Regions from separate parts of the Streptomyces sp. NPDC020884 genome, predicted to be linked through region 4. Evidence: riboswitches for the same ligand, from Rfam matches in the RefSeq annotation. Region 4 holds a riboswitch; each other region holds the start of a gene.
What was found. Region 4 has a riboswitch for cobalamin ahead of metE (5-methyltetrahydropteroyltriglutamate--homocysteine S-methyltransferase). Riboswitches for the same ligand answer to the same signal wherever they lie in the genome.

Region 1: it holds a riboswitch for cobalamin, as region 4 does, so the genes downstream of both, ACH4UK_RS00305 (cobalamin biosynthesis protein) here and metE (5-methyltetrahydropteroyltriglutamate--homocysteine S-methyltransferase) in region 4, are expected to answer to the same signal.
Region 2: it holds a riboswitch for cobalamin, as region 4 does, so the genes downstream of both, ACH4UK_RS09600 (ribonucleoside-diphosphate reductase subunit alpha) here and metE (5-methyltetrahydropteroyltriglutamate--homocysteine S-methyltransferase) in region 4, are expected to answer to the same signal.
Region 3: it holds a riboswitch for cobalamin, as region 4 does, so the genes downstream of both, ACH4UK_RS35925 (CbtB-domain containing protein) here and metE (5-methyltetrahydropteroyltriglutamate--homocysteine S-methyltransferase) in region 4, are expected to answer to the same signal.

What each region holds. Positions count from the first base shown of each region.
Region 1 covers NZ_JBIRRY010000001.1:56,234-61,082, reverse strand. The annotation lists gene ACH4UK_RS00310 (cobyric acid synthase) at 1-935, opposite strand, end outside; gene ACH4UK_RS00305 (cobalamin biosynthesis protein) at 976-1,941, opposite strand; cobalamin riboswitch at 2,079-2,211, opposite strand; gene ACH4UK_RS00300 (hypothetical protein) at 2,361-2,591, opposite strand; gene ACH4UK_RS00295 (anion permease) at 2,604-3,869, opposite strand; gene ACH4UK_RS00290 (class II aldolase/adducin family protein) at 4,147-4,806, shown strand.
Region 2 covers NZ_JBIRRY010000002.1:641,205-646,053, forward strand. The annotation lists gene mctP (monocarboxylate uptake permease MctP) at 1-921, shown strand, start outside; gene ACH4UK_RS09590 (hypothetical protein) at 1,031-1,702, shown strand; gene ACH4UK_RS09595 (GNAT family N-acetyltransferase) at 1,702-2,220, shown strand; cobalamin riboswitch at 2,264-2,400, shown strand; gene ACH4UK_RS09600 (ribonucleoside-diphosphate reductase subunit alpha) at 2,536-4,849, shown strand, end outside.
Region 3 covers NZ_JBIRRY010000016.1:19,838-24,686, forward strand. The annotation lists gene ACH4UK_RS35915 (SDR family oxidoreductase) at 1-544, opposite strand, end outside; gene ACH4UK_RS35920 (CbtA family protein) at 839-1,594, opposite strand; gene ACH4UK_RS35925 (CbtB-domain containing protein) at 1,673-1,888, opposite strand; adenosylcobalamin (AdoCbl) riboswitch at 1,933-2,027, opposite strand; gene ACH4UK_RS35930 (histidine phosphatase family protein) at 2,154-2,744, shown strand; gene ACH4UK_RS35935 (4'-phosphopantetheinyl transferase) at 2,748-3,533, opposite strand; gene ACH4UK_RS35940 (metallophosphoesterase family protein) at 3,530-4,510, opposite strand; gene ACH4UK_RS35945 (hypothetical protein) at 4,670-4,849, opposite strand, start outside.
Region 4 covers NZ_JBIRRY010000006.1:6,432-11,280, reverse strand. The annotation lists gene cobF (precorrin-6A synthase (deacetylating)) at 1-138, shown strand, start outside; gene ACH4UK_RS19470 (hypothetical protein) at 231-428, opposite strand; gene ACH4UK_RS19465 (TetR/AcrR family transcriptional regulator) at 707-1,351, shown strand; gene ACH4UK_RS19460 (MFS transporter) at 1,402-2,796, shown strand; cobalamin riboswitch at 2,828-3,043, shown strand; gene metE (5-methyltetrahydropteroyltriglutamate--homocysteine S-methyltransferase) at 3,209-4,849, shown strand, end outside.

The sequences.
Region 1 (4,849 bases), on a different contig from region 4:
ACCGTGCCGCGCGTCCCGGGCACGATCACCAGGTCCGCGTCGGCCAGCTCCTCCGCCCGGTCCACGAACCGCACGACGACGCCCGGTTCGGCGGCCAGCGCGTCCACGTCCGTGAAGTTCGACATCAGCGGGACCGCGCAGACCGCCACCCGCAGGACGTCCTCACCTTGCGGGGGAGCCACGACCGACTCCCGCACCGCACCCCGCAGGGACACCCGCAGGCCGTCCTCCTCGTCGATGCCGAGCCCGTGGGCGTACGGCAGCACCCCGTATGTCCGCCGCCCGGTCAGCCCGTACAGCATGTCCAGGCCCGGCTCCAGCAGCGAGACATCGCCCCGGAACTTGTTCACCAGATAGCCCGCGACCAGCGACTGGTCCTCGGGACTCAGCAGCGCCGTGGTCCCGAAGAACGACGCGAAGACCCCGCCCCGGTCGATGTCCCCGACCACCAGTACGGGAAACCGCGCGGCGCGCGCGATCCCCATGTTCACGATGTCGGTGCGCCGCAGATTGATCTCGGCGGGGGACCCGGCCCCCTCACAGATCACCGCGTCGTACGTGGCCCGCAGCTGCTCCAGACAGTCCGTCACCGTCCCGAGCAGCGCCTCCTGACGCCCCCCGTGATACCCCCGGGCGCTCATCTCGCCGACCGGCTTCCCCATCAGGACCACCTGGCTGGACCGGTCGCTGCCGGGTTTCAGCAGCACCGGGTTCATCAGGGCCGTCGGTTCCACCCGGGCGGCCTGCGCCTGCATCGCCTGGGCCCGCCCGATCTCCGCGCCCTCCCGGGTCACGAAGGAGTTCAGGGACATGTTCTGGGCCTTGAACGGCGCGACCTTCACGCCCCGGCGCACCAGCCACCGGCAGATGCCCGCCGTGACGACGCTCTTGCCCGCGTCCGATGTGGTCCCCGCGACCAGCAGCCCGCCGCTCATGCCCGCTCCCGTTCCCGTACCGCGCTCCGTGCCGGACCGTTCATGACCGCCCCCGCTTCCGCCCCGTGGCCAGCCGCCCCGCGACCGTCCGGCCCGCCACGCACACACCGAGGGCCAGGACGCTCACCCGGCGCGACAGCCGTACCGCGCGCTCGATGTCCGTGCTCCGTACGTCCCGCCCGGCCGCCCCGTTGAGCACCGGCCGGTGCTCGACGCGCCCCGCGTACGCCAGCGTTCCGCCCAGCCGTACGCCGAGCGCCCCCGCGAACGCGGCCTCCACCGGCCCCGCGTTCGGGCTCGGGTGACGTTCCGCGTCGGCCTTCCAGGCGCGGGCGGCCTCCCGGGGCCGCCCGCCCGCCGCCACGGCCAGCGCGGCCGTCAGCCGGGCGCCGGGCCACCCCGCGAGGTCGTCCAGGCGGGCCGAGGCCCAGCCGTAACGGCGGTAGCGGGGCGACTTGTGGCCGACCATCGCGTCGAGCGTGTTCACGGCCCGGAATCCGACGAGCCCCGGCACTCCGCCGATCGCGCCCCACACCAGCGCGCCGACGACGGCGTCCGAGGTGTTCTCGGCGACGGACTCGACGACCGCGCGGGCGATCCCGGGACCGTCCAGGGAGTGCGGATCGCGCCCGCACAGATGCGGCAGCCGCTGCCGGGCCGCCGCCAGGTCCCCGGCCACCAGCGCACCGCCGACGGCGCGGGCCTCCCGGCCCAGCGACGTACCGCCGACGACGGACCAGGCGGTGGCGGCGGTCAGCGCGACGGCGAGCGCGGGGCGTCCCCGGACGGCGCGGGCCGCCAGCGCGGCGGCCCCCACGGCGCCTCCGGCGCACACGAGGGTGTGCAGGGCGCCCGCGCCCCGGTCGTCACGCCACAGGAGCGACTCGGCCCGCGCGGCGGCGCGGCCGAAGCCGGCGACGGGGTGGCCGCGCCGGGGGTCGCCGAGCAGTGCGTCGGCGATCAGCCCGGCCGTGGCGCCGTACGCGAAGATGCGGTCGGCACGCACGGCTCAGCCCGTCGTGGGAGAGGGCGTTCCGGCACCGGGGCCTGTTCGGGGGGTCAGGGAAGGCGGCGCAGGGCGGCCGGGCATGGTGTAGGTCCTCACTCAGGGTCCGCGCCCTGGTTCGACGTGACCGGCGACGAGAGTCTCCTGGCTTCCGGATCCGCAGTTCCCCCGGCCTTCCAGCCCGCGTATCGCGGGCCGTGACGTCCGGTGTGGGGGAGTGCTCCCCGGTGACAGTGGCGGGACCGCGCCGGATTCGCACCGGCTTCCTCTGCTGTCGCCGTAAATGGCTCCGGCAGTCCACCACGCTGCGAGAACAGCCGTCAACTTGCTGTTGACCTACGGGGCTCCACTGTGCGCAGACGCACATCGGGCCGGACACACGAGGTGTGTCCGGCCCGAGGGAGTGCGGGGATACGGGGTCAGGCGACGATCAGATAGATCCCGTACGAGACGGCCGCCAGGCACAGCGCGAAGCAGGCGTACGCGCCGGTGCGCGCCAGCGCGACCGATCCGCCGGAGGCGCTGCTTCCGGCCGTGGCGGACTGCTTGGAGAGGGCGACGATGCCCACGGTGAAGAGGCCGACCAGCGCGATGGTGACCACGAGACTGACACCGAAGACGGAGGCGAGAGCTGCCCAGTCGATTTTCATGCGGATCTGTCCTTACACCTTGGCCGGCGGCCGGGCCGGGTCGTCGGGCGCCGAGGCCGGGGCCGGGATGGTGGTCATGAGGTCGGAGGCCGGACCGCCGACGGGCGGCGGCGACACCGCGGCGATGGCGGTGGTGACGATGCCCTGGGGCTCGTCGTCACCGCCGGCCGTGTCGTTGACGTTGTTGTGGTCGACCGGCTGCCGGCGCGAGGCCAGCCAGATCGCGAAGGAGCCGCCCACCAGCAGGATCGCGGTGACGGTGATGCCCCAGGTGCCCTGCTTGGTCAGGAACTCGGCGCCCGCGCCGACCAGACCCGCGGCCGGCAGCGTCAGACCCCAGGCGATGAACATCCGGGTGGCGGTCGACCAGCGGACCACGCCCCCCTTGCGGCCGAGGCCCGCGCCCATCACGGCGCCGGAGCAGGACTGCGTGGTGGAGAGCGAGAAGCCGAGGTGCGAGGAGGCCAGGATGACGGTCGCCGCACTGGTCTGGGCGGCGAAGCCCTGCGGCGGCTTGAGCTCGGTCAGGCCGCTGCCCATGGTGCGGATGATGCGCCAGCCGCCGAGGTAGGTGCCGAGCGCGATGGCGATGCCGGCGGAGACGATGACCCACAGCGGCGGGTTGGAGCCGGGGGCGAGGACGCCGCCGGTGACCAGGGCCAGGGTGATGATGCCCATCGTCTTCTGGGCGTCGTTGGTGCCGTGGGCGAGCGAGACGAGACCGGCGGAGGCGATCTGTCCGGCCCGGTAGCCCTTGGCCGTCGACTTCAGCTGGTTCTCGTCGGTGACCTTCCGGTTGATCCGGTACGTCAGCCGCGTGGCCAGCATCGCGGCGAGCCCGGCCACCAGCGGGGCGGCGATCGCCGGGAGCAGCACCTTGGTGACGACGGTGCCGCCGTTGATCGAGGACCAGCCGGCCGACATGACCGCGGCGCCGATCAGACCGCCGAACAGGGCGTGGGAGGAACTGGAGGGCAGTCCGACCAGCCAGGTCAGGAGATTCCACAGGATGGCGCCGACGAGCGCCGCGAAGATGACCTCGGTTCTGAGACCGTCCTCATTGACGATCCCGCCGGAGATCGTCTTGGCGACCTCCACCGACAGGAACGCGCCGATCAGGTTGAGAACGGCGGACATCGCCACCGCTGTCTTGGGCTTCAGGGCGCCGGTCGAGATGGTGGTAGCCATCGCGTTGGCGGTGTCGTGGAAACCGTTCGTGAAATCGAACACGAGAGCTGTTACGACCACAATCGCAAGCAGCAGCGTGATGTGTTCCATTTACCCAGGCAATCGTTCGACGGCAGTGGCTCGTGGACCGTAGGCAACCTGAGTGAACGGAAGATGAACTGGGCAGGGCGTTGCGGTGACCCCAAGCGGAGTGACCTCCTTCCGCTTGTGTGCGGGAGAGGCCGCGCGATGCTCGTGGGGTGCGGCGTGGACTGCCCTTTGCCGCCCGTTGGCGAACATTTTGACCGGCCGTTCGGCACCCGGAAGAGATCCCCGTCACTCCCTGTGTGACGTTCCGGTTGCGCGCCTTCACACCTACGCTCGCCCCATGAGCGAGCAGCACCCGGAATCTGTCGGAGAGACCTGGCGGGACGTCGTCGCGACGGCCCGCCGCAGCGCGGCCGACGGCCTGGTCGTCGGCACCTCGGGCAATGTGTCGGCCCGCGTCGGCGACCTGGTTCTGGTGACGCCCAGCGGGGTGCCCTACGACCGGCTCGGACCCCATGACGCGGTCGGCGTCGACCTGGACGGCCGCCAGGTGCTCGGAGACCTCCGGCCCACCAGCGAACTCCCGCTCCACCTGGCGGTCTACCGCCGCACCGACGCCGCCGCCGTGGTCCACACCCACGCGGTGCACGCCACCGCCGTCTCCACCCTCGTCACCGAGGTGCCGCTGGTCCACTACGCGGCGGCCGTTCTCGGCGGCCCCGTCCGCACCGCCGCCTACGCCCGCTACGGCACCCCGGAACTGGCCGAGTCCATGCTCGGGGCCCTCCGGGGCCGCACCGGCTGCCTGCTCGCCAACCACGGCACCGTCACCTACGGCGACACGCTCGACCAGGCCTACGAGCGCACCGCCCAACTGGAGTGGCTGTGCCGCCTCTGGCTCACCGCGAGCTCCGTGCCCGGCCGCACCCCGGCCCTGCTCGACGCGGCCCAGCTGGACGAAGTGACCGAAGCGCTCAAGGGATACGGCCAGCCCGGCTGACCGTGCGCCCGCACATCGCCGCTCCGGGCTCCCCAACCGCTCC
Region 2 (4,849 bases), on a different contig from region 4:
CCGAAGACCGGGCAGCCGCGCGGCTCGCTGATCCCGGGCGAGATGGGGCAGTGGGGTTACGCCACCCTGGCACTGGGCTCGGCGCTGGCGCTGTTCATGTATCCGCACTCCATCACGGCGACGCTGTCCAGCCGCAGCCGTGAGGTGATCCGGCGCAACACCACGATCCTGCCGCTGTACTCGCTGATGCTGGGTCTGCTGGCGCTGCTCGGCTTCATGGCCATCGCCGCCGGGATCAAGGTGGACAACGGCCAGTTGGCCATTCCGCAGCTCTTCGAGAACATGTTCCCGGACTGGTTCGCCGGTGTGGCGTTCGCCGCGATCGGCATCGGCGCGCTGGTGCCCGCCGCGATCATGTCGATCGCCGCGGCGAACCTCTTCACCCGGAACATCTACAAGGACTTCCTCAAACCGGACGCCACACCCGCCCAGGAGACCAAGGTCTCCAAGCTGGTGTCGCTGCTGGTGAAGGTCGGGGCGCTGGCGTTCGTCCTGACGATGGACAAGACGGTCGCGATCAACTTCCAGCTGCTCGGCGGGATCTGGATCCTCCAGACGATGCCCGCCCTGGTCGGCGGCCTGTTCACCCGGTGGTTCCACCGCTGGGCGCTCATAGCCGGCTGGGCGGTCGGCATGCTGTACGGGACGATCGCCGCGTACGGCGTGGCGAGCCCGACGCAGAAGCACTTCGGCGGGTCCTCCAAGGAGATCCCGGGCATCGGTGAGATCGGCTACATCGGTCTGACCGCGTTCGTGCTGAACCTGGTGGTCGTCATCGTCCTCACGTTCGTCCTGAACGCGCTGAAGGCCCCGGTGGGGATCGACGAGACCTCGCCCTCCGACTACACGGCGGACGCCGGCGACCCGGGCGTCAAGACGGAGCTCCCGCCGGCCACGGCGGGTGCTCCGGGCGGTCACTGACCCGCCGGACGCCCTGACCCGGGCCGTCGTCCCTCCCTCGGCGGAGCGGGCGGCGGCCCGGCCGCTTTGCGCGGTGCGCGGAGCCTTCGCCGTACGAAAGGATGTGCCCATGACACCGAGATTCCGGCCGCTCCGGGCCGTGCTGCCGGCCGTGACGACGGCTCTGGCCCTGGCGGCGACGGGATGCGGCACGGAGCGGGCGCCCGGCGCGGTGACGGCGGGCCGGAGCACCTCCGCCGCTCCGGCCCCCGACCGGGCGGAGTTGGAGGCGCGGGCGGGGGCCCTGCAGACCGTCGTGGAGCATGTGTGGGTGACCGAGGCCGCGGGCTACACGCTGGCGCGCCAGTCGGTCGGGGTGATCGGCGACGACGGGTTCGGCAGCGTCTACACCACGCCCGAGGGCGGGCGGATCCAACTGTCGGTGGAGCGCCGCCCGCACGCCGTGGCCGACTGTACGGAGCATCCCGCGCCCGCCGGCGGCCAGGAGCCCGTGGTGACCTGCGAGCGGCAGGGCGGACAGTGGTACCGCGCCACGGCGTCGGGCCACGCGTACGCCCGGGAGCAGGCAGGACTCGTGGTCACGGTGAGCGGCACGCTCCGGGACGTGGACCGGGCGACGCTGCGGTCGGCCTCGCTGCTCGCCCACCGCGCCGACGACCACGAGCTGGACCAGGTGCTGCCACCGGCCGGGGAGGCCTCCGGGCGGCAGCCGGTCGAGCGCGGCGACCTGCCGCCGGTGGGCGACGGAGCCCCCAACAACGACGTGGGAGCGAGTGGCTGATGGATCTGACGATCAGGGTGGCGGAGCCCGGCGAGTACGCCGTCCTCGGCGAGATCATCGCCGAGGCGTATCTCGGCGAGAATCTGCTGGACGGCCCGCAGGACCCGTATCTGCTCAAGCTGCGGGCGGTCGGACAGCGCGCGGCCGAGGCCGAGGTCCTCGTCGCGCTCGACGCGCACGGGGCGGTGCTCGGCGGTGTGACGTATGCCGCACCGGGCACCCCGTGGCGCGACATCGCCGGTCCGGACGAGGCCGAATTCCGGATGCTGGCCGTGGCCCGCGAGGGGCGCGGGCGGGGCGTCGGAGAGGCCCTCGTGCGGGCGTGCGTCGAGCGCGCCCGGTCCGCCCACGGGGTGCGGGCGCTGGTGCTGTCGACGCAGCCGGCCATGCTCGGAGCCCATAGGATCTACCGTCGGCTCGGCTTTCTGCGGACCCCCGAACGGGACTGGGAACCGGTGCCGGGCCTGCGTCTCATGACCTTCCGGCTGGAGCTGGGGGCGGTCCTTCGAGGGGCGTAGTGAATCGTCGCGACACAACATGTGGGGGCCGCATCATCTGGCGGCCCCCACATGTATGCTCGACCTCGCTGTCGCCGCAGGGGAATCCGGTGCGAATCCGGAACTGTCCCGCAACGGTGTGATCGGTGCGCTTTTGCGCACCTACAAGTCCGAAGACCTGTCGACAGCGCGTCCGGCTCGACCGAACCGGACGCCAGACGTCCGGGCCTCGCGGACAGGCCGGTGGACGCCGTCAGTTGTGCTGCCCTGCCCCGGGTTTCGCGCTGCCCGGCTCCCCCGCCTTCTGCCGGCCCCTGCCGAGCGAGGGAAAGCCCAGTGACCATCGCGCCCGCCGATCCGGTTTCAGCCACCGAATCCGCTGCCTCCACCACGTCCGGAGCAGGCACGAACGACGGACCCGGGACCGCTTTGCTGCGGACCCTGACCGACCTCACCGTCGATCTTCCCGACACCGACCCCGGACGGGTCGCCGCCGCCGCGCTGCGCGGGCGCAACGCCCGTTCCGACGAGGCCGAGCTGCGCTCGCTGGCCACCGAGGCCGCCGCCGGGCTGATCTCCGAGGACCCGGCGTACTCCCGGCTCGCCGCCCGGCTGTTGACCCGCACGATCGCGGACGAGGCCGCGGGGCAGGGCGCGACGTCCTTCGCCGCCTCGGTCGCCGTCGGGCACCGCGAGGGCCTGATCGCCGACCGCACCGCCGCGTTCGTGGAGTCGCACGCCAAGGCGCTGGACGAGCTCGTCGAGCGGGCGCTGGCGGACGGCGCCGACGACCGCTTCGGCTACTTCGGTCTGCGTACGCTGCACAGCCGCTACCTGCTGCGCCACCCGATCACCCGCCAGGTCATCGAGACCCCGCAGCACTTCATGCTGCGCGTGGCCGCCGGCCTCGCCGAGGACGACTCGGTGCGGGCGCTGGACGAGGTCGCCGCGCTGTACGGGCTGATGAGCCGGCTGGACTACCTCCCCTCCTCCCCCACGCTCTTCAACTCCGGCACCCGGCACCCGCAGATGTCCTCCTGCTACCTGCTGGACTCACCGAAGGACGAGCTGGACTCGATCTACGACCGCTACCACCAGGTGGCGCGGCTCTCCAAGCACGCGGGCGGCATCGGTCTGTCGTACTCCCGCATCCGTGCCCGGGGTTCGCTGATCCGGGGCACCAACGGGCACTCCAACGGCATCGTGCCGTTCCTCAAGACGCTGGACGCCTCCGTCGCGGCGGTGAACCAGGGCGGCCGCCGCAAGGGCGCGGCGGCGGTCTACCTGGAGACCTGGCACGCGGACATCGAGGAGTTCCTGGAGCTCCGCGACAACACCGGTGAGGACCAGCGGCGTACGCACAACCTGAACCTGGCGCACTGGATCCCGGACGAGTTCATGCGCCGGGTCGACGCGGACACCGAGTGGTCGCTCTTCTCCCCCGCCGAGGTGCCCGAGCTGGTCGACCTGTGGGGCGACGCGTTCGACGCGGCCTACCGCGCGGCCGAGGCCAAGGGCCTGGCCCGCAGGACGATTCCGGCGCGTGAGCTGTACGGCCGGATGATGCGGACCCTCGCGCAGACCGGCCAGGGCTGGATGACGTTCAAGGACGCCTCCAACCGGACCGCCAACCAGACGGCCGAGCCGGGCCGGGTCGTTCACTCCTCGAACCTGTGCACGGAGATCCTCGAGGTCACCGACGACGGCGAGACGGCCGTCTGCAACCTGGGTTCGGTCAACCTCGGCGCGTTCGTGGCCGACGGCTCGATCGACTGGGAGCGCCTGGACGCCACCGTGCGGACCGCCGTGACCTTCCTGGACCGGGTCGTCGACATCAACTTCTACCCGACCGAGCAGGCCGGGCGCTCCAACTCCCGCTGGCGGCCGGTGGGCCTGGGCGCGATGGGCCTCCAGGACGTCTTCTTCCAGCTGCGCCTGCCGTTCGACTCGCCGCAGGCCCGCGCGCTCTCCACGAAGATCTCCGAGCGGATCATGCTGGCCGCGTACGAGGCGTCCTGCGACCTCGCCGAGCGCTCCGGCCCGCTGCCCGCCTGGTCCGAGACCCGGGCGGCGCGCGGTGTGCTGCACCCCGACCACTACGACACCGAGCTGAACTGGCCGGAGCGCTGGGACGCCCTGCGCGCCCGGGTCGCGCAGACCGGCATGCGCAACTCGCTGCTGCTGGCCATCGCGCCGACCGCCACGATCGCCTCGATCGCCGGGGTGTACGAGTGCATCGAGCCGCAGGTCTCCAACCTGTTCAAGCGCGAGACGCTCAGCGGTGAGTTCCTCCAGGTCAACGCCTACCTGGTGGACGAGCTGAAGAAGCTCGGCGTGTGGGACGCCCGCACCCGCGAGGCGCTGCGCGAGGCGAGCGGCTCGGTGCAGGGCTTCGCCTGGATCCCCGAGGACGTGCGGGCGCTGTACCGCACCGCGTGGGAGATCCCGCAGCGCGGCCTGATCGACATGGCGGCGGCCCGTACGCCGTTCCTCGACCAGAGCCAGTCGCTGAACCTGTTCCTGGAGACGCCGACGATCGGCAAGCTCTCCTCGATGTACGCGTACGCCTGGAAGCAGGGGCTGAAGACGACGTACTACCTGCGTTCGCGCCCGGCGACCCGGATCGCCCGTGCCGCGTCCGGACAGGCGG
Region 3 (4,849 bases), on a different contig from region 4:
TCAGGGTCATGGCCTCGACGGCGCCCTTGGTCGCGGCGTACGCGCTGTAGCCGGGCAGGGCCAGCGACAGCACCGAGCTGGAGAAGTTGATGATGGCCCCGCCCGCGCGCAGCCGCCGCGCGGCCTGTTGGTCGACGACGAAGGTGCCGCGGATATTGGTGCGGTGCATCCGGTCCAGCGTGTCGAGTTCGAGCTCGGCCAGCGGGGCGAGCGCCATGACTCCCGCCGCGTGCACCACCACGTCTATGCCGCCGAACGCCGCCTCGGCGGCATCGAAGAGTGCCGCGACCGCCACCTCGTCGGCCACGTCCGCCTGGTGCGCGAAGGCCTCGCCGCCCGCGGCGGTGATGGCGGCGACGGCGGCCTCCGCCTCGGTCCGGTTGCCCGCGTAGTTGACGACGACGGCGAAGCCGTCGGCGGCCAGCCGCTCCGCGCTCTCGCGGCCGATGCCCCGGGATCCCCCGGTGACCACGGCCACCCGTCGGGGGGTGTCACCGGTGCGGGGGGACTGCTCGGTCGATGTCGATGCGGACTGTTCGGTCATGACATGCACTCCTGGCGACAGGGGGTCGCGGCGACTCCGTGAAACCCGACATCAACAACGCTAACATGATGTGGTTAGCATCGCTACCCCAAAACGTAGCGATGCTAGTGAGCACTGCTACCCGACTTTCGTCATCCCCTCACCTGCACAGACGCAGAGACGCCTGAACCCCGCCGGATGCGTCCCGGCGGGGTTCAGTCATCTGTGTCTGTGCGTCTGTGCGTCTGTGCGTCTGTGCGTCTGTGCGTCTGTGCAGATGGTGCGTGGGCGCGGGCGCGGGCCTTCGGGACCGGCTCAGTTCACCGCACTCGCGGCACGGGGCGTCCCGGCACGGGCGGCAGGCGTCAGATGCCGTTCGGTGAGGTAGCCGAAGATCAGGCCGAAGGCGCTCCACAGCGTCGCCTGGACCGCCAGCGTCGAGAGCCGGAACTCCCACAGCAGGCCGGCCGGGAAGTCCTTGCCCACCTCGTCGAAGGACGGCAGGAAGGCGTAGGCGAGGCCGATCAGCAGGACGAAGCCGGCGGCGGCCGCGATGGTCGCGTTCCAGTTGCCCAGCCGTGGTGCGAGCCGCCTGCCGATGATGACGGCGGCGACGGCGAGCAGCACGCTGAGGGCGACCATGAGGAAGAACAGAGTGGTGCGCTTGCCGATGGTGTCGGGATTGCCGACGGCAGGCGGGTTGGCCGGGTACTTCAGGAACGGCACGACGTAGACCGTGAGCAGGGCGGCGCCCGCGATCAGCGCGGCCGTGGCCCGGGGGCCGAAGTCGCCGATGCGGCCCAGCGCGTAGCAGAACACCAGGGCGGCGATCCCGCCCACGGCGACGCCGAAGACCAAAACGCCGGTGGCGAGTCCGCCGGTGGCCTGCATGGTGCGGCTGACCAGCTCCTCACCGCCGCCGTGGTCGTGGCTGTGGGCCTCTTCGAGGGCGATGGCCGCGTCCACCTGGGACTCACCGAGGAAATAGGCGACGGCGAGCGCGAGCGCTCCCGCGATCAGGCCCGCGAGCATGCCGCGCACGAGCAGAGCTCTGACAGATATGGAGTTCACGATGGTTCCCTGATTTCTCTTGCTTCCCGTGTCCGCTGATTGCCTGGCCCCTGAGGCGCCTCGGGCGCCTCGGGAACCTCAGTGGCAGGGGAAACCGAGCAGGTGACGGCCGTCGTGGACCCACTCGTGGACGCCTTCGCCCGAGATGAGCGCGGTGGCGCCCTGTTCGGCGCCGACGAAGTACAGCAGGACGAGCATGAGAATGCCGAAGAAGACCGCCCAAGGGGCTAGGGCCTTCGCCGAGATCGGGGTGATCGCAGACGCTTCCGTTGCGGGAGCGGCGGACTGTGCCACGGCGGACCTCCTGTGGGAACACGCGTCCCTGTTGTGGTGCCTCGGACGAAGGTGCCGGGTCTGACTTCCCCGCACAGGTGCGGGTTCACAGTGGCGCGACCGTGCCGGATTCTCACCGGGCTTCCGTCACACCTTCGTCATGGTCGACGTGACCATACCGCCTGTACTCAGCCGCCGCCATGGTCCAATCTGCGGAGCCGCAGAGCACGGATCCCTTGGGACGAAAGGGCTGTGGGGCCCATGGTGAGCGAGTTAAGGCAGGGACATGACAGCACGGGTGATGTTGATCTCACCGGCGATGAACGCGGGCCTGCGGGAGGCCCGTTTCGACGGCGACGCTCCTTTGGACCGGTCCGGCCGGGAGCGCGCGCGGGCGGCGGCCGACGCGGTGCCGAGACGCGACCTCGTACTCTGCGGCCCCTCCGTGCGGTGCCGCGAGACCAGCGAGGCACTCGGCCTGGCGGCACGGGCCGAACCGGCCCTGGCCGGCTGGGACCTGGCGCGCTGGGCGGGCCGCCGTCTCGACGACGTGGCCGCCGCCGAACCCGAGCAGGTGGCCGCCTGGCTCGGCGACCCCTCGGCGGCTCCGCACGGCGGCGAGTCGCTGCGGGACCTGGTCGGGAGGGTCGGCGGATGGCTGGACTCCCTGGGCGGACCGGACGCACCCGGTGCGAGCTCCCTGGCCGTGGCCGAGGTCGCCGTCGTCCGGGCGGCGGTCGTCCACGGACTGCGGCTGCCCGCGGAGGCGTTCTGGCGGCTGGACGTCGCCCCGCTGACGCTGACCGAACTCAGCGGGCGGGCTGGCCGGTGGAACGTGGGGCTGGGCCGCCCGCTGACCGCTCCCCCGGCCGGCTGAACATCAGGACGTGCCGCTCGCCCGCCAGTCGGGCCGGACCAGCACGGCGGTGGCGACGATGCCGTCCTCGATCCGCCAACTCCCGTGAAGCGTCGTCGGCAGGGCCGGGTCCGTGAGCAGCAGACGGGCGGTGAAGGTGCCCGCGGCGGTGCGATCCACGGACCCGGTTCCCTCTCCCGCAGCAGCAGCAGCCGCCGCCGAAGGAGAAGGAGAAGAGGGAGGAGGAGAGAGGGGAGCAGGAACAGCGGGCGCATGCGTCCGCTGGAAGGTCAGCTCCGCCTGGGTGAAGTCGAGTTCGAGGCCGGTCACCGGATACCAGGCCTTGAAGACGCTCTCCTTGGCACTGAACAGGACACGGTCCCAGTGGATTTCGTCCGCGCCTTCAGGAAGAGCCGGGCCGATCCGCTCGCGCTCGGCGGGCAGCGTCACCAACTCCCGTACGCCGGTGGGGAGCGGGGCGTGCGGTTCCGCGTCGATGCCGAGCGACAGCACGTCCGTCGCACGGGCCAGCGCCGCCGCCCGGTACCCGTCGCAGTGGGTGAGACTGCCGACGATTCCCTCGGGCCACAGCGGCCTGCCCCGATAGCCGTGGAGCACGGCCACGGGCGGCAGTCCGAGTCCGGCCATCGCGCGCCGGGCGCAGGCGCGGGCCGTCGCGAAGTCGTTTCTTCGTTTGGCCACGCTCTTGGCGATCAGTGCCTCCTCCTCGGGGAAGAGGGGTGCGTCCGGGACGCTCTCGGCGCGGGTGGCCGCGCAGGAGACGTCGGCGGGCAGCAGCCGCTCGATCACGAGGAGCCTCCGGGGGTACGCCGCCGTGCGGACGGTTCGGCGCCGGTCCCGGCCGGTGGGGCGGGTGCGCCCTCGTAGGGAAGGATCTGCCGCAGCAGGCCGCGCGGGTGTCCCCTCTCGCGCCATTCCCTGGGGTAGCCGATGGAGACCTCCTCGAAGCGCACCCCGTCGTACCAGGTCGTACGGGGGATGTGGAGGTGGCCGTAGACGACGGCGGTGACGTTGAAGCGGCGGTGCCAGTCGGCGGTCAGTTCGGTGCCGCACCACTGCGCGAACTCCGGGTACCACATCACCGACGTGGGCTCCCGGACGAGCGGCCAGTGCCCGACGAGGACGAGGGGTATCTCGGGGTCGTGCTCCTCGAGCCGGCGTACGGTCGTGGCGACCCGGTCACGGCACCAGTCGTCCCGGGTCGGATAGGGGTCCGGATGGAGGAGGTACTCGTCGTTGCAGACGATGCCGGACTTGTGCGCGACGGCGAGCGACTCCTCCTTCGTGTGCGTTCCCGGGGCGCGGAAGGTGTAGTCGTACAGGAGGAAGAGCGGCGCGATCGCCACCGGTCCTTCGGGGCCCGGCCAGAGCGGGAAGGGGTCTTCCGGAGTCGTCACTCCGAGGTCCCGGCACAGCTCGACGAGGTGGTCGTAGCGGGCCTGGCCGCGCAGTTGGACCGGATCCTTCGCCACAGTCCACAACTCGTGGTTGCCGGGGGTCCAGATCACATGGGCGAAGCGTTCCGCGAGGAGTGCGAGCGCCCACCGGATGTCCTCGGGGCGCTCCGCCACATCGCCCGCGACGATCAGCCAGTCCGCGTCGGACGTCGGGTGCAGGGACTCCACGATCGGCCGGTTGTCGCTCACCGCCGCGTGCAGGTCGCTCACGGCCAGCAGGCGGCCCGTGCCCGGCTTTCGGGGCCCGTCGCCGGGGGACGGAACGGCGGCGGGAGCACCGTGCGGTGCGGAGTCGCTCGAAGGAGTCATGGGCAGCTGATTCCCGATCTGTGGGCAGTCGTCCGGCTCCGTCCGCACGGTGGGGAGCCTCTGGGTACGTAGCCTCTCACGCTCCCCGCGCGGCTCCCCCGGGGTTTCGGATGGCGGACGCGTCGCCGGAGCAGAGCTGCCTCCGGCCGGGGCGTGTCGTCAGCCGCCTTCCGCCCGGCGGGAGTTCAGCTCGTTCACCGCGCCGAGCGCGTCGCCGACCGTCGTGTAGTCGACGGCGATGAAGTTGACCGGGCTGCCACGCTCCGCCTCGCAGGCCCCGGTCCGCTCCAGGAGATGGTCGCGGGCGTTGACGCGGCCCGCGTCCAGCCGGCTGCCGCC
Region 4 (4,849 bases):
GACGAGATCCTGGTCTCCGGCCCGCTCGACGAGGTCGCCGGCCGGATCAGCCGACTGCGCGCGGAGGCCCGCGAACGGCACGGCTGGATCATGGACACCTACCTGCTGCGCCGGACCCCGGACGGCACGGACGACTGACGGCCCGGACGGCTGACGGCCGACAGTCGACGGTCCACGTCGAGGCGCGGACGGCGATGGCCTCCGCACCTCGTCGTCGGACCGGCAGGGTGTCAGCGCCTGATCTCGTGCGCCCTGATCACGCCGAGCCCGTGCCCCAGGCTCGGGCATTCGGCGGTCAGGTCGTCGCCCCGCACCAGGTAGTCGTACACCCGGCCGTCCGCCGGCCGCTCGGTCGCGCGATACAGCGTGCCGTTCACGGTGATCGTCCAGTCGTCGCCGTCCTGGGCCCACCCGACTGTCTTCTTCATACGGCGTTGTCCCTTTCCTCGGTCGGCTCGCCGCGGGTCGGCGGCCGTGTAGTGGGAAGAAGAACGGCTTGTGACGCTCCGTGGTTCCGCGTTCTCTACGCCATTCGGTTACAGCTGGGTCACTGCCTCCACACAGTCGAGGTCAGCGACCTGACCGGAAATCAGGAAGTGCGTGACGAACAGCAGAACGGGCGTGGAACGCCCGTGCCCGCGTCCGTGCCCGACCCGGGCCGCATGATGAGTAGACACTGTCTACTTCGCGGTGCTAGAAAATCCTCATGGAAGACGAATCCCCCTTGCGGGAACGGCTGGTGGACGTCGGCGTCGAGATGCTGGAGACCGAGGGGATCGCGGCGTTGGGGCTGCGGGAGATCGCCCGGCGGGCCGGCGTCTCGCACGGCGCCCCGCGCCGCCATTTCCCCACCCACCGCTCCCTGCTCTCCGCCGTCGCCGGGCGCGGATTCGACGCGCTGAAGGACCGGCTCGACACGGCCCTCCAGCCGGACGGCGAGCCGCGCGCGCAGCTGAGCCGCCTCGCCGACGCCTATGTCGGATTCGCCGTCGAGCACCGCCCGATGTTCGAGCTGATGTTCCGCCACGACCTGCTGGACGGCGGCGACGAGGCCGACGGGCGGCCCCGGCTGCGGGAGAAGACGCTCCCGCTGTTCGCGTCCGTCGTCGCCCTGGTCGCCCGCCACCGCCAGGACGCCGCCCGGGAATCGCCCCTCGGCCCCGGGGACGCCCCGGACGCCGTGGCCGCCGTCTTCTGGGCGAACGTCCACGGCATCGCCCAACTGTGGAGCTGGGGGAGTCTCTCCCTCACCCTCGACGCCCCCTCGCCGGGCGACGAGCACGCCCACGCGAGCCTCGCACCCCTGATCGCCCGGACCGTCGAGGCCCACCTCGGACCGGCGAACCCGTGACCGCGGCCGTCCGGCCCCGGCTCGCCCTCGCGGGCAGTGTCGCCGGGGCGATGATCGTCGCGCTCGACGGCTCCGTCCTCATCGTGGCCCAGCCCACGCTGCAGCGTGATCTCTCCGCGACCCTGGCCCAGGTGCAGTGGACGAGCACGGCATACCTCCTCGCGGTGGCGGGACTTCTCGTTCTCGCCGGGCGGCTGGGCGACCGCTACGGCCACACCCGGCTGCTCATGATCGGCTCCCTCGGCTTCGGGGCGGCGTCCGCCGGCATCGCCGTCGCACCCTCGGTCGGCTGGGTCATCGCGCTGCGCGCCGTACAGGGAGTGTTCGGGGCCCTGCTCCAGCCGGCGACGCTGGAGCTGCTCCGCCAGGTCTACCCACCGGACCGGCTCGGGCTGCCGGTCGCCCTGCGGACCAGCGCCATCGGGGTGGCCGCCGCCACCGGTCCACTGCTCGGCGGCTTCCTGGTGGCGCACCTCGGCTGGCGGTCCGTCTTCGTCATCAACGTGCCCGTCGCGCTCCTGATCGGCCTGTTCTGTCTGGCGGCCCGCGTCCCCGAGCATGCGGGCCGGAGCGCGTCGCGCCGCCTGGAGGCCGGCGGGGCCCTGCTGCTCGCGGCCGCGCTCGCCCTGCTGGTGAACGCGCTCGCCGAGGTCGAACGCCACGGCTGGGCCGGCCGCCGTACGCTGGCGGGGCTGGTCTGCTCGGCCGTTGTCGCGGCCGTCCTCGTCCGCCACGAACGCCGCAGCCGCCATCCGCTGATACCGGCGGCGGTCGCACGGTCGGTACCGGTCACCGCTTCGCTGGCGATGCTGCTGTGCACCACGACCGGCATGTTCGGCGCCCTGTTCGTCAGCACGTACTTCCTCCAGAACGCCGTGGGCCTCGACCCGCTCGACAGCGCCCTGCGCGCGTGGCCGTTGACGGCGCTGATGGTCGTCGGCGCGCCCCTCGCCGGGTTCGCGCTGCGCGGACTCGGCGCCAGGACCACCGCGCTCGGCGGCACGCTGCTGGTGGTCCTGGGGATCGGCTGGCTGGCCCGGACGGACACCGGCACCGGCCCGGTGGCGATGGGCGCGGCCTTCGCGCTGCTGGGCGCCGGGTACGCCACGGTGATGGTCACGGCCACCGGGACGGTGGTCGGCGACGCACCGCCCGGATACGCCGGAGTGGTGGGCGGCCTCAAGCAGACCGCCGTGAACATCGGCCCCGTCCTCGGCATCGCCGTCGCCGCCGGTCTGCTGCCCGCGGCCCGGGGCGGGCCGGCGCAGCAGTGGCAGGGGCCGATGGGGACGGCGCTCCTGGTGCTCGCCGCGACGGCCGCGCTCGCGCTGCTGCCCGCGGCGCTGCTGCCGGGCGCGGCGCGCCGCGCCGGACCGCCGCGGGACGCGGACCGCCGACGGCCGCGGGCGGCGGACTCGTGTCCCACATCACCGTCCGAAGTGTGAACAACGGTGTGCGCCCGGCGGTCGCCCCCTTAGGCTGACCGGCGCAGCTGGTTCGTCCTGTCCGCCAGACAGGGTGTCGTAAGAGGGAACCCGGTGGGAATCCGGGACTGCCCCGCAGCGGTGAGTGGGAACGACCGCCGTCATACGCACTGGGCCCGGCCGGGTCTGGGAAGCGACGGCCAGTAGGTGTCTGCCCCGGCAGACGCGCCCGCGAGTCCGAAGACCTGCCCGCTGTCCGCACGCGACCGTTCGCGTGCGGAGATCCCGGTGACCTCGTGGGCGGGTCGGCGTAACCGTCAGGTGGACGGACACGGTTCTCCGTGTCCCGGTGTCCGCCCGACGCGTCGTCCCTTCGCGTCCGCGTCCCGTCCCGGGATCTGCCCCCGCAGACACGCTCGCGAAGGAGAGTCACGTGACAGCGAAGCCCGCAGCCGCGGCAGCACGGGCCACCGTTTACGGCTACCCCCGACAGGGACGCAACCGTGAACTGAAGAAGGCCATCGAGGGCTACTGGAAGGGCCGCGTCGACGCGGACACCCTCCGGCGGACCGCCGCCGAACTGCGCAGGGGAACCTGGCAGCAGCTCGCCGGGGCCGGAGTCCACGAAGTGCCGACCGGAGACTTCTCGTACTACGACCATGTCCTGGACACCAGCGTCATGGTCGGCGCCGTCCCCGAACGGCACCGTGACGCGGTCCGCGCCGACGCCCTCGACGGCTACTTCGCCATGGCCCGCGGCACGCAGGACGTCGCTCCGCTGGAGATGACGAAGTGGTTCGACACCAACTATCACTACCTGGTACCCGAGTTGGGACCGGACACGGTGTTCGCCGCCGACTCCGCCAAGCAGGTCGCGGAGTTCGGGGAAGCCCTCGCGCTCGGCCACACCCCCCGCCCGGTGCTCGTCGGACCCGTCACCTACCTCCTGCTCGCCAAGGCGGCGCCCGGTGTGGCCGCCGACTTCGAGCCGCTGACCCTGCTGGACCGGCTCCTTCCCGTGTACGCCGAGGTCCTTGCCGACCTGCGTGCGGCGGGCGCCGACTGGGTGCAGCTCGATGAGCCGGCCCTGGTCCAGGACCGCACTCCGGCCGAACTGAACGCCGCCGCCCGCGCCTACCGCGAGCTCGGCGGCCTGACCGACCGGCCCCGACTGCTGGTCGCCTCCTACTTCGGGCGGCTCGGCGAAGCGCTGCCGGTCCTGGCCAAGGCCCCCGTCGAGGGGCTCGCCCTCGACTTCACCGAATCCGGCGCGGCCAACCTCGCCGACCTCGCCGCGGCCGGCGGACTGCCCGGCAAGCGGCTGGTCGCCGGGGTCGTCAACGGCCGCAACATCTGGATCAACGACTACGAGAAGTCGCTCGCCACCCTCGGCACGCTCCTCGGCCTCGCCGACCGGGTCGACGTCAGCGCCTCCTCCTCGCTGCTGCACGTCCCGCTGGACGCGGACGCCGAGCGCGACATCGCCCCCCAGATCGCCCGCTGGCTCGCCTTCGCCCGGCAGAAGACCGAGGAGATCGTCGTCCTGGCCCGCGGGCTGGCCGGCGGCACCGACACGATCGCCGCCGAACTCGCCGCCAACCGGGCCGACCTGGCCTCCCGCTCCGGTGCGGCGCTCACGCACGACCCGGCCGTGCGCGCCCGTACGGCGGCCGTCACCGACGCCGACGGCCGCCGCTCGCAGCCGTACACCGAGCGCTCCGCCGCCCAGCGCGCCCACCTCGGGCTGCCGCTGCTGCCGACGACCACCATCGGCTCGTTCCCGCAGACCACCGAACTGCGCACCGCACGCGCGGACCTGCGGGCCGGGCGGATCGACGAGGCCGGGTACGAGGAGCGCATCAAGGACGAGATCCGCGAGGTCCTCTCCTTCCAGGAGAAGGCGGGGCTCGACGTCCTGGTGCACGGCGAGCCCGAACGCAACGACATGGTGCAGTACTTCGCCGAGCAGCTCACCGGATACCTCGCCACCCGGCACGGCTGGGTGCAGTCCTACGGCACCCGCTACGTCCGCCCGCCGGTCCTGGCGGGCGACATCTCGCGCCCCGAGCCGATG